DNA from 4 places in the Polaromonas sp. UC242_47 genome. Region 2 is predicted to be linked to each of the others. Evidence: predicted binding sites of a transcription regulator. Region 2 holds the regulator's gene; each other region holds the start of a gene.

Region 1 (7,826 bases), on a different contig from region 2:
CTGCTGGATGGAGATATCCAGGCTCTTCGGATCGAGGCCCGCGGCGAAGAGATAGACGTCCACCCGCTCGGGTGTGGCGCCCACGTTGATCGGCGGGAACGTGCCGCGTCGCATCGTGCGGATGCCGGTGGGCAACGACCCGCTGCCGAAGAACTGGTCCATCTCGCTCTCGAGGCGCCTGAACTCGTCGAAGAGGCTGGTATCGAAACGACCGTATGGACTTCTGAACATAGCGAACCTCCTATTGGTTAGGTTGGTGACCACAAAAATAAGTCCCATGAAAGGAATTTCAAGGGGGTGGTGAGAGCCCGTCGGGGCGCGTCATGCGCATCCAATGGCGCCGAATGAGTGATTACGCCCACCCCACACCAACGCCACGACTTCATCAGCCCCAAACCGGCGTCACATTGGATAATCCACCATTACCCAATGTTAATTTTATCAAAAACTTCCATTTATTGACCTCTTAAATAGTATGTATTATCATAGTACATACTATGGTACGAAATGATGAGGTGAGCAATGGCCAGAGCCGGAATCTATAAGTCTGAAGTGCTGCGCGCCCGCGATAAATTGCTGGCCACCGGGCGCAATCCGTCCATCGATGCGGTGCGCGAAGAGCTGGGCAGCGGCTCCAAAACCACGATCCACCGCTACCTGAAGGAGATCGAGGAAGAGGAAGGTGGGACCACCGGCTCCCGCGTGGCCGTCAGCGAGGCCATCCAGGACCTGGTGGGCCGCCTGGCCACCCGCGTCAACGAGGAAGCCGAGGAACGGGTCACGGCGGCGCAGGCCAGGCACGCCGAGCAACTCACGCATCACCAGCAAACCGCCGCGGCCCTGAAAACCGAGGCACAGTCCACGCGCCAGCAGCTGGAGCAAACCCAGCGTGCCCTGGTCGAGGAAAAGGCTGGCCATGGCAAAACCAGCGAGGCGCTGCGCAGCCAAACCCTTGAATGCACGCAGCTCGCCCAGCAGGTGGCCGGCCTGCAGGAGCGCCTCGCGGCCGAGGAACGCCATCGCCAGTCGCTGGAAGAAAAGCACCAGCATGCCCGGCAAGCGCTTGAGCATTTCCGTCAGTCCACCAAGGATCAGCGCGACCAGGATCAGCGCAAGCAAGAGCAGCAGGTGCAGTACTTGCAGGCCGAGTTACGCACCGTGAACGAGACTTTGGCCACCAAGCAGCAGGAAGCCGTCCACAGCCTTCAGGACAACGCGCGTTTGCTGGGTGATTTGTCGCGCGCCCAGGGCGATCTGCACCAAGTCCAGGAAGAGGTGCGGGGCCTGCGGCCACTTAAAGATGAACTGGGGTTTGCGCAGCGGCGCGCGGAAGAATTGGGCCGGCGCCTGGTAGAGCAGGAGGCGGCCGTCAAGCAGATCGGCACATCGAATGAGCAGTTGCAGGCCAAGGTCGATGAACTGCTCACCGCGAAGCAGCAACTGGAACTGGCGCTGGCGACGGCCAGGTCATCCGTCGCGGCGCAGGAGCAGGTAGTAGCCAGCATGCTGGAGCGATTCAGCGCGACGGCGCCTGGTCCAGATTTGGCCGTGAAAAGCCCGGCTGAAGGGGGCGGTCGATCAGTTAAGGGGGCGTAAAAAAAACCAACGGCACCAGGGACGTAAGCATATTTGCAATATTTACTGAACAGTAAATATAGGCGTTTTAGCAAATATTGATTGCGCTCAGGTACCAAAAGATTGTAAAAAATCCAGTAGCGGCGGGGACTTAGGCCTGTTTCTGCGGTGTTTTACATGAATCCCTGCCGACCCTCCTTTACAGACACTCAAAAACAGTTTTCTGTGAATTGATCCTGAGATTGAAGCTGTGCCGTCGGAAAATTTTACAACTCGAACGACCGCCTTGATAAGAACCAATAATAAAGTCAACAAAATCATGGCCTTAGGCATTCTGGCCCGGTTATTGCTTAATCGTGTCGAAGCCGGTTACAGCTTGTACCCATGTGCTTCAAAAGTATCAATTACCAACTACGAACCCCGGCTCCGGCTGGGCTAACTGAGGGGGAGACGAGATGAAAACCAAGAGAGTTATTCTGGCTGCCTTGGCCGCGCTGAGCTTTGCTGTGACTGCGCCGCAGGCCATCGCGGCCCCCATTACGTTTGAATTTTGGACGCCAACAGGGCTGCTGGGTTCGAGTGAGTCCTACACGGTCGGGACGACGACAATCACGGCCTATTCTGGCAGCTACTCGGGAACCACGGTTACGCGCGGCCTGCAACTGAACGGCGTGAACGGCGGTACGAATAATCAAGGCCTAGGCATCTGCAATGCCGCTGGTTCGTGCAGTACCGGCAACGGCGACCCCTCGGTGAATCTCGATGGCGCGCCGCCGGAGCTTATTCAGCTCGACCTTTCTGACCTCTACGCTGACGGGTATAGCCTCATCAAGATCAACTCTGATCGGGCGACCAACATCGAACTGCTTAGGATCTATGCCAGCAGCACAATCACCGGTTTGGGTACGCTCCTCGCCAGCATCAACGACGCCAGCGGCGACTTCGCCATTTCAACGGGCGGCCTTCGGTACCTGAACTTCATTGCCTTTCCCTTGGGTGATCCTTCTACCGCGCAGGTGTTGTTGCATTCGCTCACTGCCGATGTCGCTGCCGTGCCGGAACCCGCGACGCTCACCCTTCTCGGTGTTGGCCTAGCAGGACTTGCGTTGTCCAGGCGCAGGACGCTGAAAGTAACAGCCGCTGCTTAAGCCATTTAACCCCGTTACCCCAGACCCCGCATCGGCGGGGTTTGTTTTGTGCGCCCAGCACGGGCGCACTGCCGGCGAGGCAAGTCTTCTCGCGAACTGACCACAGAGAGCAAAGTAAAGCAACTGCGTGAGGATGGCTGACAGAGTATTCCAACTCTATGTTCAACGAGTGTTTAGCTTGCCCATATTCAAGAAACAACGCATGGATCTGAGCAACTATAGGTACGTCCCATTCGCACATCTCCTCGCGGAATTGGCAGACCTCAGCACCAAGTGACTCGGGATCGGAGATTGCCTACCTTCTATGCGCTCCCGATTCTGGATAGACATTACCAGCAAGACTTCAAGGAATACTTCGAAATTCCAGCAATCAACACTGATTAGCAGCAGTGGCGGATTTGGAATGCGAATCGGTGGTGGATTTGAGATGCGATTGCCTGGTGGTTTTGCTATGCGAATCCCTGGTGGAATTGGTGCGAATACTCAGAAAGCCGACTTCGCCACGCTCGGCCTCTTTACCGCACCGATCACATGGCTCCCTGCCCTCCTCCCCGTTTTGGCGAGTCTGGGATTGGCTGCGTCCCGGCACGCAAATCGCATTCTGAATGGGCCAAAATGTGATGTCAGGCCTTCAAATCAGTAGCCGCTTTCGCTTTTTCTTCGTCGTGGAATTTGGGCCGAATAAATGCCTTCCGACCCAAATGGTATGCCAGCAAATAAAAAGGCATTCGGATCCAGTGCGAGCGGATATACAGTACAAAACGTGCCGCCCACGCGCCCAATGAACTGGTACTGGTATGTACGGGTCGTAAGGCTTGCAAATAACATCTTTCCGTCAGCCCAGCCAGCCAAACCGATGGTGCTCCAATTTTGGCTGCTTCGAGCACATGCTGGGGCACAGGGGTATCGAGCATCAAGGTGGTGTACCTTAAGGCGTAATAAAGAGGTCGTGTCAACCCAAGCTTAACTGCGCGCGGTACAAGTTGCCCCCAAAAGGCAGGCTCGGCTCCTAAATGTCGAAGCAGGCTGTCCAGATCGAACAAATCGCGTAATGCTTTCTCAAAATCACCCTCATGAAAAAGGTGAGTTGCACTATGAAGAAGCATATCCACAGGCTGCAAGACGTACAAATTCGAATGGCCCGGCAACGCAACCACGGCCTCCAGCAATGCCGTCGTGTTGACTTTGACCCGTGCTGTTTCTGGCAGGATGGTGTGGTGCACATCGATAGTTGTTCCCCGCCGGACGTGACGCATAGGGGGTATTTCGTGCATCCATCGACGGTAGTAACGCTGGTCATAAGCATCGTGGTGTGAACCTTGCCAGCCATGAATCATCAACTCGCTTTCAGTACGACCTAGTCCGCTTTTGGGTACGATGATGTCTACGTCCGCGAAAGTCCGACCGTGCGCTGCAGGCAACCCAGCCATGACATACGCAGCACCCTTGAGAAGGACAACCTTGACTTCGGCATTCATCAAAGCCCGAGCAATGCACGCCACCTCCCAGCGCAAGGCAATTTCTTGTCTTCTGGCCATTTGCAGCGCCGAGATCAAGTGGTGACGGGGAGAAAGAGGAACCGTGCTGATCAAGTTGTTCTGAGTCAATTCATGCGCCAGGCGGGCCAGCAAATTGGAACTTCGCCCCTGACGAATCAACAGATCCCATTCCAGCGCAGACAAGTGACGCAAGGACTGCGGCGTCAGTAGTGCAGTGACAATCAAATCACGTTGACGGTTCATCCTATCCGCCCCTCAAGCAAGGCATCAAATATGCGCTCGGCATCATCAAGCTGGCTATAGGTGAATTGATAGCATTGACTTTGGTCTACCAGTCTGCCAATCGCCTCAAATCCGCGTTGCCCTTGGATATCGTAGTTGAAAGACTGTTCAGCAATCAGCATGAAGGTGCGTGCCCGGCTATGGCGGGCCAACTCAGATGCGCTACCAGGGGAGTACTTAGGTAAAACAATCCATGTAGGCAGAACGGGTTCGCCGGCACGCAATACACTGGTCAACGGTGGACGCACTAGTGCCACCGTGCCCTTGGTTGTATCTGGCATCGACGCAGTCATGACGGCGGCAGGTGCAAACTGCTTGATGACATCAATTGACTGGTTTTTCAAATTGATCGGTCGAGACATGCCGTAGATCAAGTCGCTCGCTATGTCATAAAGCGCCAACTCATCCGAAAGCAAACGCCAGCCACGCATTACCAGGCCCGTACAAAGTGTGCTTTTCCCGGACCCGGGCGGGGCTGGCAGCATGACCGATTTTCCGTCCTTTTCAATTACCGCCGCGTGGATGATCAGGTACTGATGACAGTGCGCGGCAACACACCAGTTGAGCCCCCACTCCAACATGGCAATGGCATGGGCAACAGGCAAGGGAATGAAAGAAGGACGGCCGTCAAAGAAAAAACGAATTTGTGGTTTGAACCACCGCCTCAGGCCGGTTTCACGAGCAATCTCAACATGAAAATCGGCAAACGCGTCAATTGGACAAACGTCGAAATCCGCGTAGATCAGGGAGATATCACAAGCAAGTAACGGAACATCGGACTTCAACCGAGCGACGAATGGCCCTAACCTCAATAATAATTCGCCGCGGCGCAGCAAACGGGCCAAATCAACCGTGGAAAATTTAGATATTTTCAACGAGGCCGACATTTTGCAAGTGTTGCAACGTGACCTCAATGAACTTCACAATGTTCGACGGACTCTCATCCGCGAACAGGCCGATAAGTTCTTCTGCCAGCATTTCTGACGTACGAGGTGCCTCTGTGAGCAATTGAAGTAATTCAAGCCCCGGCCGTTGAATCAAGTGCGTGTCACCCGACAAGGCTCCGTATACAACGGCAACATCTTCATCGTCCCATTCCCAAAAATCAAGTTTTTCAAATGAAGATCGAGTCCACAAAACGGAGTTTCCCCAAAAAAGGAGCAGCGAGCCCAAACTGCGACTAACGCGCAATCCAATTGTCGAAAAGATATTTCTTGATTTTTGCCGAATCCCAAGTCACACCCAGACCCGATGGACTGTAAGAGCCGGATGCCATTTTTTGCAACTCGCCAGGGGGGAAACACTTCTCAAACTCGTTTCTACTCAAAGGCGACAAAAGAAGGTAATTGAGCTGGGCAACAATCGTCGATTTTTGAAGATCAGAGCCACTCGTCAGCACATATTTGACCGTAGATTGCCCGCTTGCATTTGCTGCATTCAAGCCAGAAACCGTCGCCAGCAATTTCGCGATGGTCACTTTCGTGTAATCAAATTTACCCTTGGTCTGCGTCGTCTTATCGTTAAGGGTCGGATATTTTGTATTCAGCACCGACCAAGGCGCATTGGTATAACCCGCTGAACTTCGAGCCACGTTGTCACGCCAGTCGGAGATATACCATGCCTCGTTTGAATAGGACTGATGTCCAGCCTTGTTTTTTAAACTCGTGTTTGGATTGATCTGCTCGGAGCCCCAAGCTGATGGACTTTGGCAACTCCAAGCGAACGCTGGCCGGCTGGTCAGTGTGGCAATCACGGGAACTGCCGCCGTCCCCAACTTGATGAGCCGGCGTCGGGATGGAGATGCAATCGGGTGCGAATCCGAAATGGGCACTTCCGCTCCATCGGCGCTTGCTTTCCCTTGTCTGCCAATTTCGCTCATAAACTTCCCCAGCTAATTTATGCCGACGAGTTAAATTCTATCTGGCAATCCGGCAATGGCATATCTGAAAAAAAATCACGATTCTCCGCAACACTTGTACTCAAGAGACTCACTAAAAATATTTGAAACTTCTCTTGAGCCCGAGAATGCTACAAATAAGCATAATTCGCGCCAATAAATTTAAACTGTTGATTCATATCGATTTTTTCTTTGAGCTGTGTGGAAAGATCAATGACTGTAAGAAAAATCGACACGCTCACAAACCCTTCAAGAGATTGCTAACTTCGTCCTGCGCCGAAAACTTGTCACCCAGCAGACTCAGTTCATCTAATTCTTTCCTGGCCAAATCTTTTTTTCCGCCTTTGATGTGGATTTTCGCCAGATTGAGTCTGAACAAGGCGTTTTGCGGCTGCAGCGCCAGCACTTTGTTTTGAAGCTCTACCGCTTTGGAATAGTCGCCCTTGTCCGACAACAGCATGGCCAGGGTGTCCATAAAGGCAGGCTGATTGGGGAGCAGCGTATTGGCTTTCTCGGCAAAGGCAATAGCACCTTCTTTGTTTAGTTTTGCACTTACCCAAGCGAGGTTGTTGTAGGCAATCGCGTTATTGGGCTGCAGCTTGATGACTGTCGCGTATTCTTTTTCGGCACCAACGTAGTCTTTACCCGCAATAGCGCGGTCGCCCAAATAAAGCGCGAAGGCTGCATCTTTAGGGGCATCCTTTTGCCATGTGGATGAGAACTTGTCTGCCTCCGCGCTTTTACCCGCTGCTGACAGCACAGAGTGCAGCTTTATTGCCAGCTCAGGCGAATTCACCTGCGTCAGCCCGACACGGTACGCCGTTGCAGCGCCATCCCAATTTTTCTGCGCGACGTTGATATCGCCTTCCAGCAAGTAGCCTACCGCTTCCTTTGGCCGCTGCTTCTGCACCGTGCGCGCCGTCGCGAAGGCATCCTGGAACTTCTTGCCATCCAGAGCGAGCTCAATCAAGGCACGCTGCGCTTCCAACAGGTCAGGTTTGAGCTCTAGCGCTTTTCGAAGGCTGTTACCCGCAGCATCCTTGTTTTTATCGGCCAGATACGCGGCCGCCAAGCGCATGTAAGGCAGCGGCGACAGCGCTTGCATGACGATCAACTTGTTGTAACTGGCAATCGCCTGGTTAAACTCCCCTGCGGCCTGTTGCGTGCGGCCCAATGCATCCAGCAACTCGGGGCTGTCTGGCAGGGCCGCCACAGCATTTTGCGCAACTGACGAGGCTACTTTGTAATTCTTGTTACGCAGATGGAAGTCAATTAAAAGCAAACGAGACGCAACATCAGTAGGATTCGCAGCCACTGCGTTGCCGATCAGCTTAGCCACCTCATCCTTCCCTGCCCCTGACCGTGCGGCTAACTCGGCCAGCGCCAGAAATGCCTGGCTGTTTTTAGGGTCTTTGGAAAGAACGG
Region 2 (7,826 bases):
CGTCAGCCATGCATTTTTTGATGTGTGAGTTTTTGGCGGCGCCGGCGAGCTTTTTGTCGGCGGCCGATTTTTCACAGGCGGCGCTGGGGGCTGCACCCGCGTCAGCCATGCATTTTTTCTCAAAGCTGGCTTTGGCCGCACCCGCCAGCTTTTTCTCGGCGGACTTGGCGGCGCAATCGGTGTCGGCGCCCGCTGCATGGGCCACGGCCGACAGGCCCATCGACATGGCAAAGGTCACAGCGATCAGGGACAACAGTTTTTTCATGGGTGGCTCCAATGGTTGGAAGGGTTGGGAATCAGGATTGAGTTCCGGTTGGAATTCCAACACATAACGCTGCGCCGGGCAAATTCGATGACCGGGTAGGTCCCAAGCCCGGACGGCGCGCGGCTTAACCGTAAAATCGGCCCATGCTCTCGATTAAACAAGACCTGCTCGCGGCCCTGGCTGCGGGGCTGGAAGAACTTTCCCCTGGCGCAGGCGACAAGGCCGCCTTTGAATCCCCCAAAGTGGCGGCCCATGGCGATTTCGCCTGCACGGTCGCCATGCAGCTGGCCAAGCCGCTCAAGCTCAATCCCCGCCAGTTGGCGGAGAACCTGCGTACCATCCTGCTGAAAGCCCCGGCTTTTGAGCGCTGGGTGGACGCCATCGAGATCGCCGGCCCCGGCTTTATCAATATCCGCCTGAAACCCGCGGCCAAGCAGGAAACCGTGCGTGAGGTGTTGCAGGCCGGACCCGGCTACGGCACCCAGGCCGCCAAGGGCCAGCGCATGATTGTCGAGTTTGTGTCGGCCAACCCGACCGGGCCGCTGCATGTGGGCCATGGCCGCCAAGCCGCGCTGGGCGACGCCATCTGCAACCTGTTTGTGACCCAGGGCGCCGAGGTTTATCGCGAGTTTTATTACAACGACGCCGGTGTGCAGATCCAGACGCTGGCTGCCAGCACCCAGGCGCGCGCCAAGGGCATCAAGCCCGGTGACGCCGGCTGGCCCGAGTCGGCCTACAACGGCGACTACATCGCCGATATCGCGGCCGACTTCCTGGCCAAAAAGACCGTCAAGTCCGACGACCGCGAATACACCGCCTCGGGCGACGTGGAAGACACCGACTCGATCCGCCAGTTCGCCGTGGCCTACCTGCGCCACGAGCAGGACCTGGACCTCAAGGCCTTCTCGGTCCAGTTCAACAACTATTACTTGGAGTCCAGCCTGTACAGCTCGGGCCGGGTCGAGTCCACGGTGGCCAAACTCAAAACCGCCGGCAAGACCTACGAGTTGGACGGCGCTTTGTGGCTCAAGTCCACCGACTACGGTGACGACAAAGACCGCGTGATGAAAAAGAGCGACGGCAGCTACACCTATTTTGTGCCCGACGTGGCTTACCACCTGGCCAAATGGGAGCGTGGTTACACCAAGGCCATCAACATCCAGGGCATGGACCACCACGGCACGATTGCCCGGGTGCGCGCCGGCCTGCAGGCGGTGGGTGAAGGCATTCCTCAAGGTTATCCCGACTACGTCTTGCACACCATGGTGCGGGTCGTGCGCAACGGCGAAGAGGTCAAGATCTCCAAACGCGCCGGCAGTTATGTGACCTTGCGCGACCTGATCGAGTGGACCAGCAAGGACGCCGTGCGTTTCTTCCTGCTCAGCCGCAAGCCCGACACCGAATACATCTTCGACATCGATCTGGCACTGGCCAAAAACAACGAAAATCCGGTGTATTACGTGCAATATGCCCATGCCCGCATCTGTTCGGTGTTGAGCGCCTGGGGCGGCGACGAGACCGAGCTCAAGGCGGTGGACCTGTCTGCCCTTAGCAGCCCGCAGGCCCAGGCCTTGATGCTGCTGATTGCCAAATACCCCGACATGCTGAGCAACGCCGCCAGCGGGTTTGCGCCGCACGACGTGGCGTTTTACCTGCGCGAACTGGCCGCTTGTTACCACAGCTATTACGATGCCGAGCGCATCCTGGTCGATGACGCGGTGGTCAAACTCGCGCGCCTGGCCCTGGTCGCCGCGACCGCGCAGGTGTTGCACAATGGCCTCGCCGTGCTGGGTGTTGATGCCCCGCGCAAAATGTAAGGAATGATGAGACCATGGCGCCTACCCCCTCCCACCGGCCCGGCCGGCCAGGCATGAACACACAACGCGGCGGCACCTTTCTGGGCCTGATCATCGGCGCCTTGATCGGCCTGGCCGCGGCACTGGCCGTGGCCGTCTACATCACCAAGGTGCCCGTGCCTTTCATGAACAAAGGCCAGTCGCGCAGCCCCGACCACGACGCGGCCGAGGCCAAAAAGAACCAGAACTGGAATCCGAACGCACCGCTGTACGGCAAAAACCCGGCCAAACCGGCGTCCGCGCCGGCAGCTGCTGCCACGTCCGGCGGGCCGGTGACCGATGTCACGCCGCAGGCGCCTGTGGCCGCGCAGAAACCCGTGGCCGACCCGACCGTCAAGCCCGTGAAGCCGCCGTCGGCCGACCCCATCGGCGACCTGGCCAAAGCCAAACTGGCGGCGCCGGCTGCTGCCTCCGGCCCGGACCCGTTCAACTATTTTGTGCAGGTCGGGGCTTTCCGCACGCCTGAAGACGCCGAACAGCAGCGCGCCAAAATTTCGCTGATGGGCCTGGAGGCCAAGGTGACCGAGCGCGAACAGTCGGGCCGCACCGTGTTTCGCGTGCGCCTCGGGCCTTTTGATAAAAAAGAGGATGCCGACAAAGCCAAGGAGCGCCTGGATGGCAGCGGCATAGAAACTGCTCTGGTTCGGGTTCAACGCTGAACTTTCTGACGCCAGGGTGTCCAACCTGGTGCACTAATGGAGAAATGATTGATGCAAAGACGTGAATTTTCGATATCCGCCGCTTCCGTGGCTGCCGCCGCATCCCTGGGCGCCTTGACGGCGCCGGCCCAGGCCCAGGGCAAACCGCCCCAGGCGGGCAACGACTACCTGGTGCTCGACAAACGCGCCTCGGTCAATGCGCCGGCCGGCAAGGTCGAGGTGGTGGAGTTTTTCTGGTACAGCTGCCCGCATTGCAATGCCTTTGAGCCGGCGTTTGAGGCCTGGGTCAAAAAAGCGCCCAAAGACGTGGTGGTGCGGCGTGTGCCCGTGTCCTTCCGCGCCGACTTTGAGCCGCAGCAGCGCCTTTACTACGTGCTCGAAGCCATGAACAAGGTCGAGGAACTCCACAAAAAGGTGTTTTTCGCGATTCATAACGAACGCCAGATGCTGAACACGCCCGAGCTGGTCGCCGCCTGGGCCGATAAGCAAGGCATCAACAAGGCCAAGTTTGTGGAAATGTACAACTCGTTTGACATCGCCGCCAAGGCCCGCAAAGCCACGCAGTTGCAAGACGACTACAAGGTGGACGGCGTGCCGGCCCTGGGCGTGGCCGGGCGTTTCTATACCTCGGGCGAACTGGCAAAAACCATGGATCGCGCGCTCTTGGTGACGGATTACCTGATCACCCAGGCCCGCAAGGGCTAAAAGCCCCCACGCTTGCCACTGCGTGTGCTGCGCTGCCCCCCGAGGGGGCTCATTTTCCTAGGGGCGGCCCGTCGGAAAATGGCGCAACCTCCACGTGGCCGGCTTGGTGCCGCCGCCGGGTATTTCGCCTCTCGACCCGCCCTGATCCGGCGGGTTTTTCTGCGCCTTGCCAATTCCGGGGAGTGCCATGGCTACAATGAAGCAACACCACCAAAGCAGCAAGATTCGTGCCTTTATGAACTACCCCGCCTGTGTACTGATGCTGGCCGCCACCCTGGCGGTCTTTCCGGTTGCGGCTGAAAAGGCCGATCGCGACCAGCCCATGAACGCCGAGGCCGACGCCTTGCGTTATGACGACCTCAAACAAACCAGTGTGTTCACCGGCAATGTCGTGATCACCAAGGGCACCATCATCATCCGGGGTGCGCAGGTCGATGTGATCCAGGACGCCGAGGGTTACCAGAACGCCATCGTGATCGCCGCGCCCGGCAAGCTGGCGTTTTACCGCAAGAAGCGCGACCTGGTCGACGAATATATTGAAGGTGAAGGCGAACGTATCGAATACGACAGCCGCGCCGACACCGTCAAGTTCATCCGCCAGGCCGTGTTGCGCCGCTATATAGGCGCGACCCTGGCCGACGAAAACCCACGGCAACCTGATTATTTACGACAACCCGACCGACGTGTTCACCGTCGACAGCGGCGAGAAAGCCCGCACGGCCAGCAACCCCTCGGGCCGGATTCGCGCCCTGCTGGCGCCGCGCAACCAGACGCCCGCGGCGGGTGCCGCCGGCACCCCGGCAACGGCGCCCCCCGGGTCAGCGCCAACGCTGCGGCCCAGTACCACGCTGGGCAATGACAAAAAATAACACCGCCTCCATGACCGAGTCTCCGGAAAACGCGCCCATCAGCCGCCTGGTGGCCACCGGCCTGCAAAAGGCCTACGGCAGCCGCAAGGTGGTCAGGGATGTCTCGCTGGCGGTGCAAAAAGGCGAGGTTGTGGGTCTGCTGGGCCCCAACGGCGCCGGCAAAACAACGTCGTTTTACATGATCGTCGGGCTGGTGCGCGCCGATGCGGGCGAGATCACCATCGACGGCCAGTCCATCGAACACATGCCCATCCACAAGCGTTCGCGCCTGGGCCTGAGTTATCTGCCGCAGGAAGCCTCGATTTTCCGCAAACTCACGGTCGAGCAGAATGTGCGCGCCGTGCTGGAACTGCAGGCCGACGAAGCCGGCAAGCCGTTGAGCGCCAAGGCCATCAACGAACGCCTGGACGCCTTGCTGCAGGACTTGCGCGTGGACCACCTGCGTGATTCACCGGCGCCGGCCCTGTCGGGCGGCGAGCGACGCCGTGTCGAGATTGCCCGGGCGCTGGCCACGCAGCCGCGTTTTATTCTGCTGGACGAACCGTTTGCCGGTATCGACCCGATTGCCGTGATCGAGATCCAGCGCATCATCGGTTTCCTGAAGTCGCGCGGCATCGGCGTTTTGATTACCGACCACAACGTGCGCGAAACCCTGGGCATTTGCGACCATGCCTGCATCATCAGCGACGGCCATGTGCTGGCCACGGGCACCCCTTCTGAAATTGTGAACAATGCCGATGTGCGCCGGGTTTACCTGGGCGAACATTTCAAGATGTGATCACTTTGGCTCCCCCCCGTTGTCGCTCACTGCGTGTAGCGCCCTCCCCCCTGCAGGGGGCGGCGCCTGCGGCCCGGCAAAGCCGGCTGCGCAGCCCCCTGCTGGCAAGAAAATCACGGGCACACGCCGGCCGCCGCGCCGGGCCGCCCCAAGCAAGGCCAGCCCCCTCGGGGGGCAGTGAACCACACGCAGTGGGGAGCGTGGGGGCACCATGAAACAGGGTCTGTCATTACGCGTTTCGCAGCATCTGGCGCTGACGCCCCAGTTGCAGCAGTCGATTCGCCTGTTGCAACTCTCCACCCTGGAGCTGAGCCAGGAAGTCGAGCAGATGCTCGACGAAAACCCGTTTCTTGAAGTTTCCGAAGAGGCCGCGCCGCGCGAGGATTTTGGCCTGGTCCAGGCCGACACGCCGGTCAGCCAGGAAACCCGTGAATTTGAATCCGCTACGGATTCCATAGCTGTCAGTGCAGACGGGGTGGGGGCTACAGGTCAAAATGATGCTGAACCCAGCAGCGAGGCCAAACTCGAGGAAAGTTGGGAGGGCGACGGCAGTGTCGACATCGCGCCCGACGACAACGAGTGGGGCGGCGACGCCGCGCCGCGCAAAAACAACCATGACGACAGCGAAGTCGATGCCGCCGATCTGGCGCGCAGCCATGAGTCGCTGCAAGACCATTTGCATCGCCAGGCCTTGTCCCTGCGCCTGTCGGACGAAGGCCGGGCGGCGCTGCATTTCCTGATCGAGTCGCTGAACGACGACGGTTACCTCGAAGACAGCCTGGCCGCTCTGGCCGCCGGCTTGGCCGGGGATGACCTGGAACAACTCGACGCACTGGTGCACGAGTTCACCGTGGCCCTGAAGCTGCTGCAACACATGGAGCCGGCCGGCGTGGGCGCGCGCAACCTGGCCGAATGCCTGGGCCTGCAGTTGCTGGACCACAAAAACTGCGACGAAACCCGCGCCGCCATCGCCATGTGCCAGCAACCCATGGAGTTGCTGGCCCGACGCGACGTCAAACGTCTGTCGCAGCTGTGCGGTTTTCCCGACACCGTGATCAAGGCCGCGATGGCGCTGATCGCCCGGCTGGACCCCAAGCCGGGCCGGCGTTTTGTCAATGTCGAGCGCAACCTGATCGTGCCCGATGTGATCGTGGTCAAGTCCGGCCGCGGCTTCAAGGTCTCGCTCAACAGCGACGTGATGCCGCGCCTGCGCGTGCACGACATTTATGCCAATGCGCTCAAGCAGAACCGGGGCCAGAACGGCCAGGCCCTGCAGCAGCGCCTGCAGGAAGCGCGCTGGTTCATCAAAAACATCCAGCAACGGTTTGACACCATCCTGCGGGTCAGCAGCGCGATTGTCGAGCGGCAGAAAAACTTCTTCACCCACGGCGAACTCGCCATGCGCCCGCTGGTGCTGCGCGAAATCGCCGACGAGCTGGGCCTGCACGAGTCCACCATCTCGCGTGTGACCACGGCCAAATACATGAACACGCCGTTTGGCACCTTCGAGCTCAAGTATTTCTTCGGCTCGGCGCTGGGCACCGAAACCGGCGGCAATGCCTCCAGCACGGCGGTGCGGGCGCTGATCAAGCAGTTTGTCTCGTCCGAGAGCCTGACCAAACCACTGAGCGACAACCAGATTTCCGAAATGCTCAAGGAGCAGGGTATCGAGTGCGCACGCCGCACCGTGGCCAAGTACCGCGAGGCTTTGCGCATCGCCCCGGCGAACCTGCGAAAATCGCTGTAAAGAGGATTTTGTACCTCCGGTGCCCGGGCGCGGGGTCCGGCATCCTCCAGCACCTCCTGCCTGCCGGTGTCCTGCGCCCTTGGCCCTGTTTCCCGATCACCCCATTCCCCGGAGCCCCTAGAGGCACCCCATATGAACCAACTTCAATTATTTTTACCTTGCGCCGCGGGTGTCGAGGAACTGCTGTCCGCCGAGGTCAAACGTATCACCGGCACCCAGGGCAAGGCCTGGCGCGCCGGTGTGCAGGTGGCCGGCTCCTGGCGCGACGCGATGCAGCTCAACCTGCACAGCCGTCTGAGCCAGCGCGTGCTGATCGAGCTGCAGCACAACCAGTACCGCAGCGAACAAGACCTCTACAACGCGGCGGCCGCCGTGGCCTGGGAAATCTGGTTCACGCCCAAACAGACCTTCAAGATCGAGATCACAGCGCAACACAGCCCGCTGACCAGCCTGAACTTTGCCGCGCTCAAGATCAAGGACGCGATCGCCGACCGCTTCCGTGATAAATACGATGTGCGCCCCGATGTCGACACCCGCTGGCCCGATGTGCGTGTGTACGTGCACCTGACGGTGGATACCGTGACCCTCTACATCGACACCTCGGGCGAGCCGCTGTTCAAGCGCGGCTGGCGCGAAGACAAGGGCGACGCCCCGTTGAAGGAAACCCTGGCCGCCGCTATGCTGGCCGCCAGCGGCTGGAGCGGCGAAGAAGGGCTGTGCAAACAAGGCGTGCCGCTCTATGACCCTTGCTGCGGCTCCGGCACCATCGTGATTGAAGCGGCGCAGATCGCCCGCAACATCGCGGCCGGCATGGGCCGGCGTTTTGCGTTTGAAAAATTTGTGCCTTTCCAGCCCCATGTCTGGGAAGGCTTGTTGGACCAGGCCGAAGCCGCCATCACCGAACCAACCGCGCCCATCTTTGGCAGCGATGTGTCTTTCCGCATGGT
Region 3 (7,826 bases), on a different contig from region 2:
TTGTTCCGAAAACCGGCCCGACAAATCGTAGGCCCCCGTTAATTGCAGCAGATCTGAAAGCCACGACAAACCCAAAACGCATACGACAAAAAAAGTGCCCAAGCCAACGGCTGTGACCATGATGCGCTTTTGAGAGCGCGTCCAGCCCCAACAGAACATGGCCAGGATGAAAATTGACACGTTCAGCCAACCCGTTCGCGACTGCGTCAAAGCGATGCCTAGCAAGAAAAAGCCCGCCAATAAAATACTACTCCACGCAGACAGTTGCTTGCGCACAAAGCCCCACGAACAGCCAAGCAGCCCAAGAACAAGCAATGTGGCCAACTGATTGGGTTGCCCGAGATTGCCATAAGGACGTCCTAGCGCCTTGTTGACCCAAAACTCCAGACTGTCAAACAGCAGCCATTGGTGTATTTGAATGCCAACGGACACCATCCCAGCCAAGCCCAATGCCAAAAACAAAAAATCCGCGCATTGCCCTGGGCTAGCCCGTTCCCAGTAAGCCCCCAATAACAGCGCCGTGCACAGCCCTAGCAAATAGGTGGCATTGATCCAAGCCACGCCAAAAAACGGAATCTGCCCAAAACCGTACTGAATAAGGGGAACACATGCCATGCCAGCCACAACAACAGCGGCCCAGTGCCACCGCACAGAGCTACGAGCAAAAAACATGAGCGCGATGCTGACCATTAGCAAGACAATCGCCAGCCAGGCATCGCTGTGGAAGGTCATCCAGGGCGGGTAATGGTTGGGCAGCAGCCAAGCAAGGGCCAAAAATAATGATGCCCCGCTCAACCAGAAGGCACTGATTGGGGATTTTTCTATTGCCACACAACCCCTTGGTCGATTGAAACTTTAAAGACTTCGAACATGAAAAAAGCGGCTTTAAGCCGCTTTTTTAGATCAAAAGGCAGAAGTCGTACTAAACGATCTCAGCCAAATTTACTTACAAGAACCTGGCAAATATTTTGGAGGCATTGGGTTTGTCCCCGCAGGGCCACATTTCCAAGAGGCAATCGAAGTGCCTCCAGCGGTTGTGCCAACAAGCGTGCCGCTTGCGCTGTAGGGTACGAGAGAAACTGCATTGGCCGTGGCAGATGTAGCTCCGCCCAACGCTGTCTCACTGCCAATAACCGTGATGACGCCGTTGCCATCCACCGAGCCGGAGGCAACATATTTGGTCAGTGTAAAGCTGCAAGCACTAGGCAGTGACGAAGAAATATCGACTTGCTGGGCTGTTTGAACCGCTTCAGTAATAGCGGTGCGGCAGGAAGACGCCGCCAAAATCACTTCAGACACCTTGGCACGCACAGTGTAATCTTGGTACGCAGGCAAAGCCACTGCAGCCAAAATACCAATAATCGCCACGACGATCATCAATTCGATCAGGGTGAAACCCTTTTGGACCATTTGCATAGAACGCTTCATGAAAAACTCCTTGATTGAGGGAATACTGACGCGGCAGTATGAGCAGGCTTCATGCCAGCCCGTTCAGGCGCTGAAATGTGTAAGTTAGTTCTCAATTTTTGTCACCGCCGCCATAAAAACTTACTTTTTTGACACACAACATCGGGTTGACTAACATTTTTGTCACTTGATGCAGACCGACCGGACCATTTTCAGATCCGTCAGCCCCATCAGCACCTTCTCCATGCCGTCCATCTTGAGCGTACGCATGCCGCTGTTAACCGCCGACGAGAACAGCTCGGCAACCCGCGCCCGCGCCTGAATCAGTTTTTTCGCCGCATCGTCGGCAACCATCAACTCGTGCAGGCCGATGCGGCCCTTGTAGCCCGTCTGGTGGCACTTATCGCAGCCGACCGCGCGGTACAGGGTGAGTTGGCCGTCTTTGCCGTAGCGCTCCATCCAGTCGTCCAACAGCATCTGCGACTCGCCACCGACATCTGCCTTCCAGGCATCGGTGTGGCGTAACTCCTCGGCATATTCCTTGATGAAGTCCTTGATCTCCTGCGAACTCGGTTGGTAGGCTTGTTTGCAGTCGCACAGTTTTTTCGCCAGGCGTTGGGCCAGGATGCCGAGCAAGGCGTCGGCGAAGTTGAACGGGTCCATGCCCATGTCCAGCAGGCGGGTGATGGATTCCGGGGCGGAATTGGTGTGCAAGGTCGAAAACACCAGGTGGCCGGTCAATGAGGCCTCCACACCCATGGACACGGTTTCCTTGTCGCGCGACTCGCCGACCATGATGATGTCCGGATCGGCGCGCAGAAAAGCTCGCATGACCAGCGCAAAATCGATGCCGGCCTTTTTGTTGATCTGGACCTGGCGCAGGCCTTTTTGCGTGATTTCGACCGGGTCTTCGGCGGTCCAGATTTTGGTGTCCGGTGTGTTGAGAAACTTCAGAATGGAATGCAGCGTGGTCGTTTTGCCGGAACCCGTGGGGCCGCAGACATAAAACAGGCCATAAGGTTTGGAGACGGTTTTCTCGAGCCGCTCTTTGTTATGTGCCGTCAGCCCCAACCTTTCGAGTGGAATCGGTTCACCCGCCGCCAGAATACGCATGACAACATCTTCGACCCCGCCCGAGGAAGGAATGGTGGCAACACGTAATTCGATATCGAGCGGCCCATATTTTTTGAACTTGATCTTGCCGTCCTGAGGCTTGCGCTTTTCGGAAATGTCCAGATCACACATGATCTTGAGCCGCGTGACCATGGCTTGGCGAAACTGGGCCGGGACTTCGATGTAGGGCTGCAAGGTGCCGTCGATACGAAAGCGGATGCCGGTTTTGGCCTTGCCTGGCATGGGCTCGATATGGATGTCGGATGCCTTCAGCTTGTAGGCGTCAACAATCACCTTGTTGACGAACTTGACCAGTTCGTTGTCGGCCGCCGCGGACTCCAGGGCGGAGTCGTCGTAGGCATCGTTGTCCAGCGGCGAATCCATGTCGGCCAGCAACTGGTCGATGGACCCCCCTTCGTTGCCTGCGCCAAACAGCTGACCCAAGGTTTCGTCAAATTCGGTCTGTGTAGTGACGCAGTAAGAGAACTTGCCGAGTTTCGGAAACACCTGCGGAACCACCCGAGCGCCGCGCACAGCCTCGGGATCAACACACATGATGGTCAACCCGTCCGGTGTTTCTTCCAGGGGCATCCAGCCTTGTTGCTCGATAAAGTGCCGCTTGAGCAGGCCATGCAACATCTCGGAGCGTATGCGCCCGGCGCTAAACGCCTCGTACGGCACCCCAAAAAATTTGGCCAGTGAGGCGCCTAGCTGCGCCGGACGGATGCGGTAGCGGGTCAGCAGCAGATGTTCGACCGACTGGCCTTCTTCACGCGCTTTGTGAAGACACTGCAGCAACTCGTCCGGCGACAACACACCTTCGGCCAGCAAGCCGTCGTATTTGGTGGCTTTGCGCCGCAGACCGTCTTCCTGCCGCTGCATACGCTGACGAAGCGCAATCCCCAGCGTCTTGCACAGTTGCTGCGCCCCCTCTTCTTCCAGCTTGGCAAAGGGCTGGTCACTGCGGTTATTAATCACCTGCAAAACACCGTACAAGGTGTTCCCATCCATCACCGGCGCGACCAACATTTGTTTGGTGCGGTAGCCGGAGCGTTTGTCGACTTCCTGCAAAAAACTCAGCTTGGGATGCAGCTTTTTGAGCGCGTCTTCGTCGTACACATCCGCAATATTCACCATTTTTTTGGCCAGCGCCACATAACCGGCAATGCTTTGCACACTGATGGGCAGTTTCAGCTCGCGGCTGGTATTCAGGCCGGTCTTGACTTTGGAAATGATGGCCGTGCGGTCCTCATTAACCGCATACAAGGTCAGCCGGTCGGCATTAAACAGCTTGCAGATGTCCTGGCTGGCCTCCAGCATGATCTGGTCAATGTTCTCGGTTTCGTGGATGCGGTTGGTCACCAGTTGCAACTGGCGAAAATACAGCACTTCAAACGTGACCCCTCGCTCTTGGGGGGGCAACTTTTGCGAGACAAAAAACTGGTCTTCGGGATCTCGCGGCAAGGCGGCACTCATAGTTCAAACTCCTGACCCGCGCGCAGCCAGCGTATGTCGTGGATCACATGGGGCCCCACCGGGGTCGTCTGATCAAAACGTTGGATTTCGGCCATGATCAAATCGGTTTCGGCGGGCTTGGTGTGCGTGATGTAAATGGGGTAATTCCGGCTTTTATCGATGCAATCGAGTTCGCTCGCCAGGACATGCGGCGACAGATGCAAACTCCGCTTGGCCAGGTCGCCCTCCCGGTTGCTGAACGCGGTTTCGATGACCAGCATGGCCACCTTGAGCTGGTTGATACGCGCCCACAGTGCCGGGTTTCTTTCCGTATCGCCGGTAAATACCCAGCAACCCGATTCCGCCGCCACAGCGTAGCCGACAGCCGGCACCGTATGAACGGCGGGCAAAACTTCCACGGATTTTCCGGCGAGCAACAGCGTTTGTCCGACCGTCAGGGGGTGGAAGCTGACAAAGGGCGCCTCCGGCGTGGGGATTCTTGAAAAATCAGGCCAGATGGTGTTGTTGAAAATATGCACCTGAAGTGCATCAATCGTGCCCTGCAAAGCGTGAATCTGTATGGGCGTCGTCCTTTGCGCGGCGATCGCGTCCACCATCAGCGGCAAGGCGGCCACGTGATCCAGATGGGAATGTGTGAGCAGGACATGGTCAATGCCGCGCATCTCGTCCAGCGTGAGGTCGCCCACCCCGGTCCCCGCATCGACCAGCACATCATGATCGAGCAGGAAAGACGTGGTCCGGCAGTCTTTGGCGATGGCTCCTGAACAGCCCAGTACACGTACTTTCATGGTTTTAAGGTCTGGTGCGTTGATGGTGAGGGTTTACTTGGTGTCAAAGTTGGTTGCACCGTCCCAGGCGGGATCCAACGGCAACAGCCTCATGGAGGCTACACGTTCTGCATACAGCCGGTAAAGGTACTTTTTCGCATTCATGCGCTGCAAATTGAGCAAATGCACATCGCAATCATCCCAGGCCTGGTCGCGATAGGCCTTGAGGGCCAAAGTCCATTCTTTCAGTTCGCTGCCGAGCTGCTGGTCGACCTGGTCTAAAGGCGCCACAGGACAAAAAATCGCCACCGCCTGGTCTTTGCCTTTGACCCGAACCTTGTCGAGTTCTTGCCAGGCAAAGTCGCTCGCCAACTGGCGGGTGGCCTCACTGGCCACGGTATCAACGCCATAGGTTTTGGACAACCCCTCCAGGCGAGCGCCCAGGTTGACCGCGTCGCCAATCACCGTGTAGCTGCGGCGTATGTGGGATCCCATGTCACCCACACACATGCTCCCGGTGTTCAGGCCTATGCCGATACCGATCTCCGGCAGACCTTTGATCCGGTGCTCTTCGCTGAGCTGGCGCACGACCTGCACCATTTCCATCGAGGTCTTGACCGCCAGGCTGGCATGGGCCGGCGTGTCCACAGGTGCGCCCCAGAAGGCCATCACGCAGTCCCCCATGTATTTGTCGATGGTGCCACGGTTGCTACGGATCAGGTCCGTCAGCCGGCTGAAAACGCTGTTGAGCAAGGCCTGCAGTTGCGTGGGCTCCATGGTTTCAGACATCTGGGTAAAACCACGCATGTCGCAAAACATCACCGTGAGCTCCTTGGCCGAGGCTTTCATGCTGTAGCTGTCGGGGTCTTTGACCATTTCATCGACCAGCTCGGGCGGTACGTAGGTGCCGAACAGGTTGGCCAACTCCCGCTTGGAGCGGCTCTCGACAAAATAACCGTAACTCATGTTCAGGGCAAAGGCCGTGAGCGCCATGACCAAGGCGGTGGCCAAGGGCAACACCAGGCCATACGCCGAATACAGCCAGAAATTAAGCCCGACCAGCGCAGCCACCATGGCTGCGCTGGTGGCGACCGCCTTGGGCGCGGACAACAAGGGCAACACAAACGCCAGGGTCAAGCCTGACAGAATGAGTAACAGCACCTCGTAACCCACCGCGTAGTCCGGTTTCACCAGGACCTTGCCATCCAGAAATCCTGAAATCACATTGGCGTGGGTCTCGACACCGGGGTAGGTCTCGCCAACCGGCGTCACCCGCAGGTCCAGCAGACCCGGTGCGGTGGTACCCAGCAGGATGATTTTGTCCTTTAACTGGCCTGGTGCCATTTTTTGCGCCAGCACATCGGATGCCGAGATGTAGCGGAACGAGCCGCCATTGGCCCCCCCCGCCCCCCGAAAGGGCACCAGGGTCGCCACCCGCTCGTCCACCGGAATGGCCAGGGACTTGTTGCCCTGTTTGAGCAGGATGCTCTCCAGGCCCCGGTAGTGAGCGGTCAGGAGTTTTCCCTGCGGGAAACCAGGCTCCACGCCGGGCAGGCCCACCAGCATGCGAAACATGGCCAGAGACAAGGATTCGTAGTATTGGTCTTTGAACTCGGCCAACAAGGGAATGGAGCGCACCACGCCGTCACCTTCCGTGATTGAGTTCATAAACCCGCCCATGGGTGCCGCCTTCGCCAGCAGGTCGATATTGGCACCGTAACCGTTCCAATTGGTGAAGCGTATAGGCCGGCCTTGCAGGGCCTCGCGGTCCATCACCGGCGCAGGTAACATGCCGTTGACCCGCCCATCGCGGTCGCTGGTGAAGTAATACCCCAGCACCACCGGCCTTTTTTCAATGGCCTTGGCAAAACGGGCATCGTGGTCCAGGCTGTCCTGGAGTTGGCTGAGTTTGTCGATAAAGACCGGCTGGTCTTTCAGTTCGCGCCGGGCCAGTTGCTGGAGCCGCTTCAAGCCGGAACTGTTGTCGGCCTCCGCAAACACCACGTCAAAGCCCAGCAATGCCGCTTGCTGCCGGCCCAACAGCTCTTCCACCAGGTCCGCCAGATGGTGGCGTCCCCAAGGCCAGTGACCCACTTCGGCGAGGCTTTTTTCATCCACATCGACAATAACGATGCGCTCATCCAGCGTGCGCGGCATGGTGGCGCGCAGGCGGGCATCGTAAAGAATGTCGTCCAGTCGCTGCAACACGTCCAGGCGCAGCACCGCGCCGGCATGCAGCAAAGCAAAAACGAGTGGGATCAGCGTGACAAGAATCCGAGGCCAATGCCGGGCAAAAAGTCGCATAAGGCCTCTTGGGGAGCTGCGCTTGAAAGCGGTTTTCCGGTCAAGGCCAGAAAACCGCCGGGTTCAATGCTGCACGAACTGCATTTGCGTGCCCGCCAGCTCAAGAAGGTCGCCGTTTTTGAGCGGGACGGGATCGGTCCCGATGGACGCGCCGTTGAGGGTGGGCCGGTTGTCACCTTCCACATGGGCCACCACAAAACCCTGAGGCCTTTTGGTAATGGCGGCAACCGCTACCCCGGGCTTGCCAATGGTGGTCACCACCTTGACCAGCGCGACTTCGCGGCCGGCGGCGGCACCCGACATCACCTTGATGGCGGCACTGGAAGCTGCGCCCCCCTCCACCGGTGCGGGTGCTGGCGCGGCGGGTGCAGCTACACCGGGCGAGCCCGCCTTGATGATCATGGTCTTCTCGAAGCCGGCGTTCGCGGCTTCATTCACATATTTGATCTTGTACTTGCCGATTTCGACCGTGTCGCCATTGGCCAGTTGTTGCTTCTTGACCGCTTTGCCATTGAGATAAGTCCCATTGGTGCTGTTCAAGTCCTCGACAAAAACTTCATTGCCCGACATCTGCAGAACAGCATGCTCCCCACTGACGGCCAGGTTGTCGATAACGATGTCGTTGTAAGGCCGCCGACCCAGGGACGTACGGTCCTTGGTCAGCTGCACCTCTTTAATCACAACACCGTCAATAGAGACGATCATTTTCGGCATGGCCGACTCCTGTCTATTTTTAATATGGCACTCACTCTGGCTACC
Region 4 (7,826 bases), on a different contig from region 2:
AGGGCGCCGGCCGCACACGCGCGCGCCACCGCCAACTCGTCGTGCTGGCTCTGGTAGGACCGCAGCCCCGGCGTGCCCCAGGTTGTGGGCAGGTCGGCGGTGAACAGGCTGTCCTTGACCGTCAGCGGGATGCCGTCGAGCGCGGACAAAGCCTGACCGCTGGCATACCGCGCCGTGGCGGCTTGGGCCTCCGCCAGGAAATAGGCGTCGCGCCGCGCCACCACCGCATTCAGTTGCGGGTTCACGGCTTCCAGCCGCGCCAGGCAGGCCTGCGCCACCGCCAAGGGGGTCAGCGAGCGCTCCCGGTAGCGGCGCTGCAGGTCCACGGCCGACAGGCGCCAGAGTTCAGTAGATTCCGTCATGGCATGGACCTCACATATGTCCCGGCAGCCAGGTCACGATTTGCGGCACCAGCATGATCAGCAAGGTGAACAAAATCATGATGGCCGCATACGGCAGCGCGCCCCAGATCGCGTCTTCAATACCCCCCTTGTCGGGCCGGATGCCATGCACCACGAACAGGTTCATGCCCACAGGCGGCGTGATCAGCCCCAGTTCACACATCAGCACGATGAAGATGCCGAACCAGATCGGGTCCACGCCCAATGCCGTGGCGATGGGGAAGGTGATCGGGATGGTCGCCACCTGCATCGACAACACGTCCATGAACATGCCCAGGATCAGGTAGAAAACAATCAGCGCCAGGATCAGGCCGGTGGCCGACAAGCCGAGGCCCGCCACCCATTTGGTCATCATCTCGGCCACACCGGTCAGGCTGATGGTCAGGTTGAGGATGAAGGCCGCCACCATGATCAGCAAAATCATGCCGCTGACCCGCGCCGAGGAGATGAAGCAGGTGCGCAGCAACTCCTTGTTCAGCTTGCCCGACTGCCAGACGAAGAACAGCGCGGTCAGCACGCCCAGCGCAGCGCTTTCGGTGGTGGTAGCGATGCCGAAGTACAAGCTGCCCATGACGATGCCGAAGACCACGGCCGGCGGCACCAGGTAGCGCAACACGCGGATGCGCTCGGCCAGCGGCACTTTTTCCTCGCGCATCACCTTGCCGCTGAACACCGACGACAGGGCGATCCACGCCATGAAACACAGCGTCAGCAGAATGCCGGGAATGATGCCGGCGATGAACAACTTGCCGATGGAGGTGTTGGTCAAGGAGCCGTAGACGATCATGTTGACGCTGGGCGGGATCAAAATGCCCAGGGTGCCGCCGGCTGCCAGCGAACCGAGCGAGGCGCGCATCGGGTAGCCGCGTTTTTGCAGCGACGGCAGGGCCACCGTGCCCACGGTGGCGGCGGTGGCCACCGAGGAGCCCGAGGTCGCGGCAAACAGCGCGCAGCTGCCGATGTTGGTGTGCAGTAGCCCGCCCGGCAACCGGCCCAGCCAGGCCGACAGCGCGATGTACATGCGGTCGGCAATGCCCGAACGCAGCAGCAGCTCGCCCAGCAGGATGAACAGCGGAATGCAGGTCAGCAGGTTCTCGTTCTGCACGCCCCAGACCACCGGCGCGATGGTGTCCATGAAAGGGATGCCGTAGGCGGCGATGCCGCCCACGATGCCCACCAGCGCCATGGACACGGCGATGGGCAGGCCGAGCAGCATCATGGCCAGCATGACCACAAAAGCAAGGGAAATGATGCCGACGTTCATGAGGGGACTCCCGTTGTGGCCTGGCGCTGCGTCAAGTCGTCCAGTTCTTCTTTCAACTCCTCCTTGGCACTCTTGGGGCTGAAGTCCTTCAGCAAGGTGTTGATCTGCCCGCCCAGCAGCAGGCGGCTGGCGCGAATCGCGTAGCCGCTGGCAACCAGCGCGAAGGTGACCAGGCCCACATACCAGATGGTTTGCGGCCAGATCAGCGGCGTCGCCCAGGGCGTCTGCGCCGTGCTGCCGTACTCCAGCGTGTCGGCCAGCACCTTGAAGGCCACGTAGACGATGAACAGGCCGAACAAGGCCAGCGAGGCAATGGACAGCCAGTTCAGCAACGCCTGCCCGCGCCGCGAAAAACGCTCGTGGAAGACGTCAACGCGGATGTGGCAGCGGCCCATCAGCGCCAGGCTGAAGGCGATGGTCGACCCCACCGCCAGCGCATAGCCGCCCAGCTCGTCCGCCCCTTGCAGCGAGAAATTGAACAGCTTGCGGCAGATGGTCTCGGTGGAGACGACAACGGCAAACGCGATGAAGATGCCGCCGAACACCATGGCCAGCACGGTTTCGATGCGATCTTTCAGCGAGGTCGCTGCGCTCGCGGGCGCCGCCGGAGTCAGCGGCACGGACGGGTCAAAGGGGGCCGCCGGGCTCATTTGACCCCCACAATCGGGCCGACGGTGGCCTTCCATTTCTGCGAGCAGGTCGGGTTGGTCTTGTCGCAGACCTCAGCCCAGAGCGGCAGCGACACCTTGCTGACGGCACCGCGGATCAGGTCACGATCGCCCTGCGAGACCGCCACGTTTTTCAGCTTGAACTTCTTGCCGGTGGTACAGGGGTCCTTGCCGGCATTGCAGTTCAGCGCATCCTGGAACAGTTCTTCCGAATAGGTCCAGATATCGTCGCCCAGGGTGTCAAAGGCGGCCTGCAGCTTGACCTGCTGGTCCGGCTTGAGCTGCTTCCAGGCCTTGAGCGTGATGGCGTAACCATTCAGCGCCATCTGGAAGCCGATGGCCAGCTGGTGCGTCGTCACTTCGGGCCAGCCGGCCGAGTTGGCCGAGCTCGGGCCGGTGATGGCGCAGTCGACCACACCCAGCGACAAGGACTGGTGGGTTTCCGGGAAGGACAGCGGCACGGGCGTGCCGCCCAGCATTTCAATGAACTTGGCCAGGTTCTGGTCATAGACCCGGACCTTCAGCCCCTTCACATCGGCCAGTTTTTCGATAGGCTTGGAGCACATGAGAATTTGCGGGCCGAAGGGCCAGACGCCCAGCAGCTTGACGTTGAACTGCTTTTGCAGCCGTTCGTCGACGGCCTGGAAGTAGGCCTTGCCCACCTTGCGACTGGTGACGTAATCGGGGCTGGCGCCCACCAGGTCGAGACCCAGCAGCGTCGGCTCGTCGCGCGAGTTCTGCGAGACACGCAATGACACAAAGTCGAACAACCCGGTCTTCATCACGCGCAACTGCTCGGTGTCCTTGATGCCCAGCGTGTCGATCGGTTTGTAGTCCACGTCGATCGGCAGCCCGGTGCGCGCCGCGAAGTTCTCGAAGAAGGGCTGCTCCTTGTTCTTCTGGATCAGGCCGGTGGCCAGCGGCTGGCCGATGGCCTTGAACTTGAGTCTGTCCTGGGCATAAGCGGGCAAGGCCAGGGTCGCGGCAAGGCCGGCCACGACGGCAAAAGTCTTGAAGCAGGAAGGGTATGACATGACAAACTCCAGTCGGTTGAAAAGTGCAGGTGGATGGAAAGGGTGGCGGGAATAAGTTCGTGGCGTTGACGGGACGAATCAGGTTTAAGCGCTGCGGTCCAGCAGCCGCGCGATGGCGGGCGGCAAACCGCGATTCGGCTTGATCGGAGGCGGTGCAAAACTGCCGCGCAGCGCCGTACCGGGCTGCAGCGCGACCAGGGTCTCGGCGTGGCGCACGGCGCTGGAGACGCCGTCCACCACGGGCACCGGCAACTGGCCCCGAAGCGAACGTGCCAGTCCGGCCAGCGGTGCGCCGGCCAGCACAATGACGTCGGCACCGTCTTCGTCGACCGCACGTTCGGCCAGCGCCTTCAAGGCCTGGGCATGCTCGTCCTGCACCTGGCCAATGCTGGCCAGCGGCCGGTCCAGCGCGCGTATGCTGGCCAGGCGCGAACCCAGACCATAAGACTCGACCACCTCGCGGTACCAGGCCTGGATACGTTGCGAAATCGCGATGATGGAAATGCGGTTTCCCAACAGGCAGGCACTGGCCAGCGCCGCCTCGGTCAGCCCGGTCACCGGCAGCGGCAAGGCTTCGCGCAGGCCGGTGAGCCCGGGGTCGCCAAAGGCCGCCACCACCACCGCGTCAAACCGCTGATGGTGTTCCGCGGCCAACTGGGCTGCGGCGTAAGCGCCTATCAAGGCCTCGAAACGTGTTTCGATATAGGCCACGCCAAAGGGTGCGGTCAACACCTCGATCTCCGTGCCGGCCGACGCGCTGCGTTGCGCTTCGCTGCGGATCAACTCGGACACGCTGTCCGAGATATTCGGGTTGATGAGCAAAAGTTTCATGCGGACCTTTCGGATCGACGCGGCAGCAGCGAGGGCGCGCCACAGGCCAGGAACAGGCCACGACCCGCGCGGCCGTGGAATTCACGACCGTCCCACACCACCTCGCCGCGCGACAAGGTGAGGCCGGGCCAGGCCTTCAAGCGCATGCCTTCGTAAGGTGTGTGGTCCACCGCGTGGTGCAGCTGTGTGTTGTGCAGGACAAACTCGCGTTCGTCCCAGATCACCAGGTCGGCATCGGCCCCGATGGAAATGCTGCCCTTGCGCGGATGCAGGCCGTAGGCCTTGGCCGGGTTGGTCGCGGTCAGCTCCACAAATTTTTCGAGCGTGATACGCCCGCCCAGCACCCCTTCCGAATACAGCAGCGCCATACGTGTCTCGATACCAGCCAGGCCGTTCGGAATGTGGCGAAAAGAAGCTTCTTCGCCACCGGGCTTCTTGCCTTCGCTGCCGTCGTAGTTGAACGGTGCGTGGTCGGAAGAAAACAAGGTGAACAAGCCGTCACTCAGGCCGTTCCAGATCACCTCCTGGTTGGCCTTGTCGCGCGGCGGCGGGCTGCAGACACAACGCGCGCCGTGGTAGCTGTCATCCAGCCCCAAATCCTCGGCCGTCAGGAACAGGTATTGCGGACAGGTTTCGGCAAACACCTGCAGCCCCAGACCGCGCGCCTGGCGTATCTGCTCCACCGCTTCACGGCCGGAGACATGCACGATCAGGATGGGCACATCCACCAGTTGCGACAAGGCGATGACGCGATGGGTCGCTTCCCGCTCCACCAGCATGGGCCGGGCATGGGCATGAAAACGCGGCGCGGTGCGGCCGGCGGCTTCCAGCCGTTTGGTCAACCACTCGATGCAATCGGCATTTTCCGCATGCACCATGGCCATGGCGCCGTGCTGGCGCGCCACGTCCAGCACGTCGAGAATCTGGCCGTCATCCAGCTTCAAGTCGTCGTAGGTCATGTAAATCTTGAACGAGGTGTAACCCTCGGCGATCAGCGCCGGCAGTTCCACGTTCAGGACTTCCGGCGTCGGGTCACTGACGATCAGGTGAAAGGCGTAGTCGACATGTGCGCGGCCCTGGGCTCGCTGGTGGTAGTCGGCCAGCGCGGCGCGCAGCGACTGGCCTTTTTCTTGTGCGGCGAAGGGGATCACGGTGGTCGTGCCGCCACAAGCCGCCGCACGGGTGCCGGTGTCAAAGTCATCGGCCATACGCAGGGGCGGCGGCATGGGCTGGTCCAGGTGGCAATGCGCGTCCACGCCGCCGGGCGTGACCACGCGGCCGGCCGCGTCGATTTCCTTTGCACCGCGGCCCAGCGCCGTCCCCAGTTGAACAATGCGCCCGTCGCTCACACCGATGTCGGCGTTGTAGCTGTCGCTGGCGGTGGCCACGCGCGCATTCCGGATGACAAGATCAAACGCTGCCGGGCTCATACAGCGACCTCTTGCGCACCATCTTGGCGAATCAGTGTCATCTTTAGTGCAAACATTGTTGTCAACAATTCATTTGCGTTTTGTTTTTGGTGCGTCGTCATAGTCATATCAAGAATAGGATGCTCTTTGCAAATTCCGGGCCCGCTTGTTTCGCCAGCCTCCGGTGTGATGCTTAATATCAGCCGACAACAAAATGTCAACAATAGTGTTTACACTTATGCAGACAAAATTTCAGAAGTCCGCGCCCCCTGGGGCGTCCATGCCTTATTCTTGTGAGCCACGTTCATCAGGAGCCCGCCATGATCCAGCCCGTCCGCCTGGGTGTGTTGACACCTTCTTCCAATACCGCCCTGGAGCCGCTGACCAGTGCCATCGTTGCCGGCTTGCCTGGCGTGAGTGCGCACTTCTCGCGCTTCAAGGTGACGGAGATTTCCCTGCAGGCCCAGGCCCTGGGGCAGTTTGACGACAGCAAAATCCTGGCGGCCGCCGAATTGCTGGCCGATGCCAAGGTCGACGTGATTGGCTGGAGCGGGACCTCCTCCGGCTGGCTGGGCTTCGAGGCCGACCAGCGCCTGTGTGAACGTATTCGTGAGCGCACCGGCATCCCGGCCACCACCGCCGTGCTGGCGCTCAACGAGTTGCTGGCGCTGCGCGGCATCACCCGGCTGGCCCTGGTCACGCCCTACACGGCGGACGTGCAACAACGCATCGTCGACAACTACCGCACCCTGGGCATAGACATCGTGGCCGAACGCCACCTGGGCATTTGCGTCAACCATGACTTTGCGCTGGTCACGCCGGACACCTTGCGCACCCTGATGGGCGAGGTCGCCATCGCGCGTCCGCAGGCCATCACCACGTTTTGCACCAACCTGCACGCGGCGGGGCTGAGCGACGCCGTGGAAGCCGACCTGGGCATCCCGCTGCTGGACACCGTAAGCACCACGGTCTGGGGCATGTTGCGCGCCGCCGGGGTGGACCCGGCGGGCGTGCGCGGCTGGGGCCAGTTGTACGGCTGGCGCTGAATCACACCATGCTGAGCAAGCCCCTTGGTAAGATGACGCTGCCCCGCGTGGCCAGGGACACGCGTGCCGAACCGCTGGCAGTTGTGCCGGCTTGTGTCGACCCATCGCCCCACCTTCACCCGTCCACCATGACCCGCACTGCGCGAAAAACGCCCCCCGAGGTTCGCCTTGAGCGTGAAACGGCGAACGACGACATCTACGAACGCATTTACGGCGCCATCGTCGAACACCGGCTGCACCCGGGCACCAAGCTGGGCGAGGACCGCCTGGCCACTATCTTCGGCGTGAGCCGGGCACGGGTGCGCGAAGTGCTGGCACGCCTGGCGCATGAACAAATCGTCGACCTGTACCCGCAGCGTGGCGCCTTTGTCGCCAAACCTTCGCCCGAACAAGCCATCGATGTGTTCGAGGCGCGCCGCCTGATCGAGCCCGCGCTGCTGCGCCGCCTGATCCACACCTTGACCTCCGAAAAAGTGGCGCGCCTGCGCCAGCACCAGGAGCTTGAACTGGACGCCAGGCGGCGCGACGACAAACGTGCGGTGGTGCGCCTGTCCGGCGAGTTTCACCAGTTGCTGGGGGTGCTGGCCGGCAACGCGGCCCTGGCGCGCAGCATCCGCGAGTTGTCGACACTGACCTGCCTGATCATCATCCTGTACGACGCGCCCACCGCCGCCAGCTGCCGCGCGGACGAACACGGCAACATCATCGATGCGATTGCGAAACGCGACAGCGCACGCGCCGAACAACTGATCCTGGAACACCTGAACCACATCGAAAGCAGCCTCAAACTCGACAGCTCGACCGAAGAGGTGGATCTGGAAGCCGTGTTCGCGTCCTGAGGCCGGGCGTGCCGCGCGACAAAAACAGCGCGCTGCGCTTCAGGGCTGTTGCAGCAACCTCACCAGCTGGTTGCTGGTGTTGCGCAGGCGCTGGGCCAGCAGCTGCGTGATCTTGACCACCAGCTTGGCGCCCACACCGGGGTGGCGGCGTATCAGTTGCCCGATCGCGGCGCGGCCCAACACCGCGGCCTCCACGGTATCAATCGCCGTGCAACTGGCGTAACGCACATCACTGTCGAACATGGACATCTCGCCCAGGGAGGTGCCTTCGATGACCACCCCCAGCCGCGAACTGTGGTCCTGCGTCACGGGATCATGCGCACGCGGCGGTGTG

Evidence for each region. The regulator sigma-54, encoded in region 2, starts transcription at its own class of promoters, with help from an activator protein. The targets are predictions, from matches to a motif close to TGGCANGNAANCTGCTTT.
Region 1: a site for sigma-54 is predicted at 1,911-1,928, ahead of ACHMXK_RS11930 (PEP-CTERM sorting domain-containing protein). Genes of this name have one in related genera too.
Region 3: a site for sigma-54 is predicted at 1,468-1,485, ahead of ACHMXK_RS00725 (pilin). Genes of this name have one in related genera too.
Region 4: a site for sigma-54 is predicted at 5,754-5,771, ahead of hydA (dihydropyrimidinase). Genes of this name have one in related genera too.

What each region holds. Positions count from the first base shown of each region.
Region 1 is NZ_JBIOAO010000001.1:2,441,998-2,449,823, forward strand. Features, by position in the region: gene ACHMXK_RS11920 (Hsp20/alpha crystallin family protein) at 1-231, opposite strand, end outside; gene ACHMXK_RS11925 (DNA-binding protein) at 523-1,596, shown strand; gene ACHMXK_RS11930 (PEP-CTERM sorting domain-containing protein) at 2,031-2,723, shown strand; gene ACHMXK_RS11935 (nucleotidyltransferase family protein) at 3,347-4,465, opposite strand; gene ACHMXK_RS11940 (HprK-related kinase A) at 4,462-5,391, opposite strand; gene ACHMXK_RS11945 (HPr-rel-A system PqqD family peptide chaperone) at 5,366-5,641, opposite strand; gene ACHMXK_RS11950 (hypothetical protein) at 5,685-6,383, opposite strand; gene prsT (XrtA/PEP-CTERM system TPR-repeat protein PrsT) at 6,640-7,826, opposite strand, start outside.
Region 2 is NZ_JBIOAO010000003.1:284,086-291,911, forward strand. Features, by position in the region: gene ACHMXK_RS23020 (hypothetical protein) at 1-265, opposite strand, end outside; gene argS (arginine--tRNA ligase) at 409-2,082, shown strand; gene ACHMXK_RS23030 (SPOR domain-containing protein) at 2,097-2,780, shown strand; gene ACHMXK_RS23035 (thiol:disulfide interchange protein DsbA/DsbL) at 2,832-3,485, shown strand; partial or broken gene lptA (lipopolysaccharide transport periplasmic protein LptA) at 3,721-4,354, shown strand; gene lptB (LPS export ABC transporter ATP-binding protein) at 4,365-5,132, shown strand; gene ACHMXK_RS23050 (RNA polymerase factor sigma-54) at 5,344-6,879, shown strand; gene ACHMXK_RS23055 (class I SAM-dependent RNA methyltransferase) at 7,012-7,826, shown strand, end outside.
Region 3 is NZ_JBIOAO010000001.1:130,890-138,715, reverse strand. Features, by position in the region: gene ACHMXK_RS00730 (Wzy polymerase domain-containing protein) at 1-732, opposite strand, end outside; gene ACHMXK_RS00725 (pilin) at 943-1,428, opposite strand; gene ACHMXK_RS00720 (GspE/PulE family protein) at 1,591-3,996, opposite strand; gene ACHMXK_RS00715 (MBL fold metallo-hydrolase) at 3,993-4,784, opposite strand; gene ACHMXK_RS00710 (CHASE2 domain-containing protein) at 4,818-7,067, opposite strand; gene ACHMXK_RS00705 (FHA domain-containing protein) at 7,131-7,781, opposite strand; gene ACHMXK_RS00700 (Stp1/IreP family PP2C-type Ser/Thr phosphatase) at 7,822-7,826, opposite strand, start outside.
Region 4 is NZ_JBIOAO010000001.1:300,373-308,198, reverse strand. Features, by position in the region: gene ACHMXK_RS01505 (amidase) at 1-362, opposite strand, end outside; gene ACHMXK_RS01500 (TRAP transporter large permease) at 373-1,665, opposite strand; gene ACHMXK_RS01495 (TRAP transporter small permease subunit) at 1,662-2,315, opposite strand; gene ACHMXK_RS01490 (TRAP transporter substrate-binding protein) at 2,312-3,367, opposite strand; gene ACHMXK_RS01485 (aspartate/glutamate racemase family protein) at 3,452-4,198, opposite strand; gene hydA (dihydropyrimidinase) at 4,195-5,628, opposite strand; gene ACHMXK_RS01475 (aspartate/glutamate racemase family protein) at 5,928-6,653, shown strand; gene ACHMXK_RS01470 (GntR family transcriptional regulator) at 6,782-7,492, shown strand; gene ACHMXK_RS01465 (Crp/Fnr family transcriptional regulator) at 7,532-7,826, opposite strand, start outside.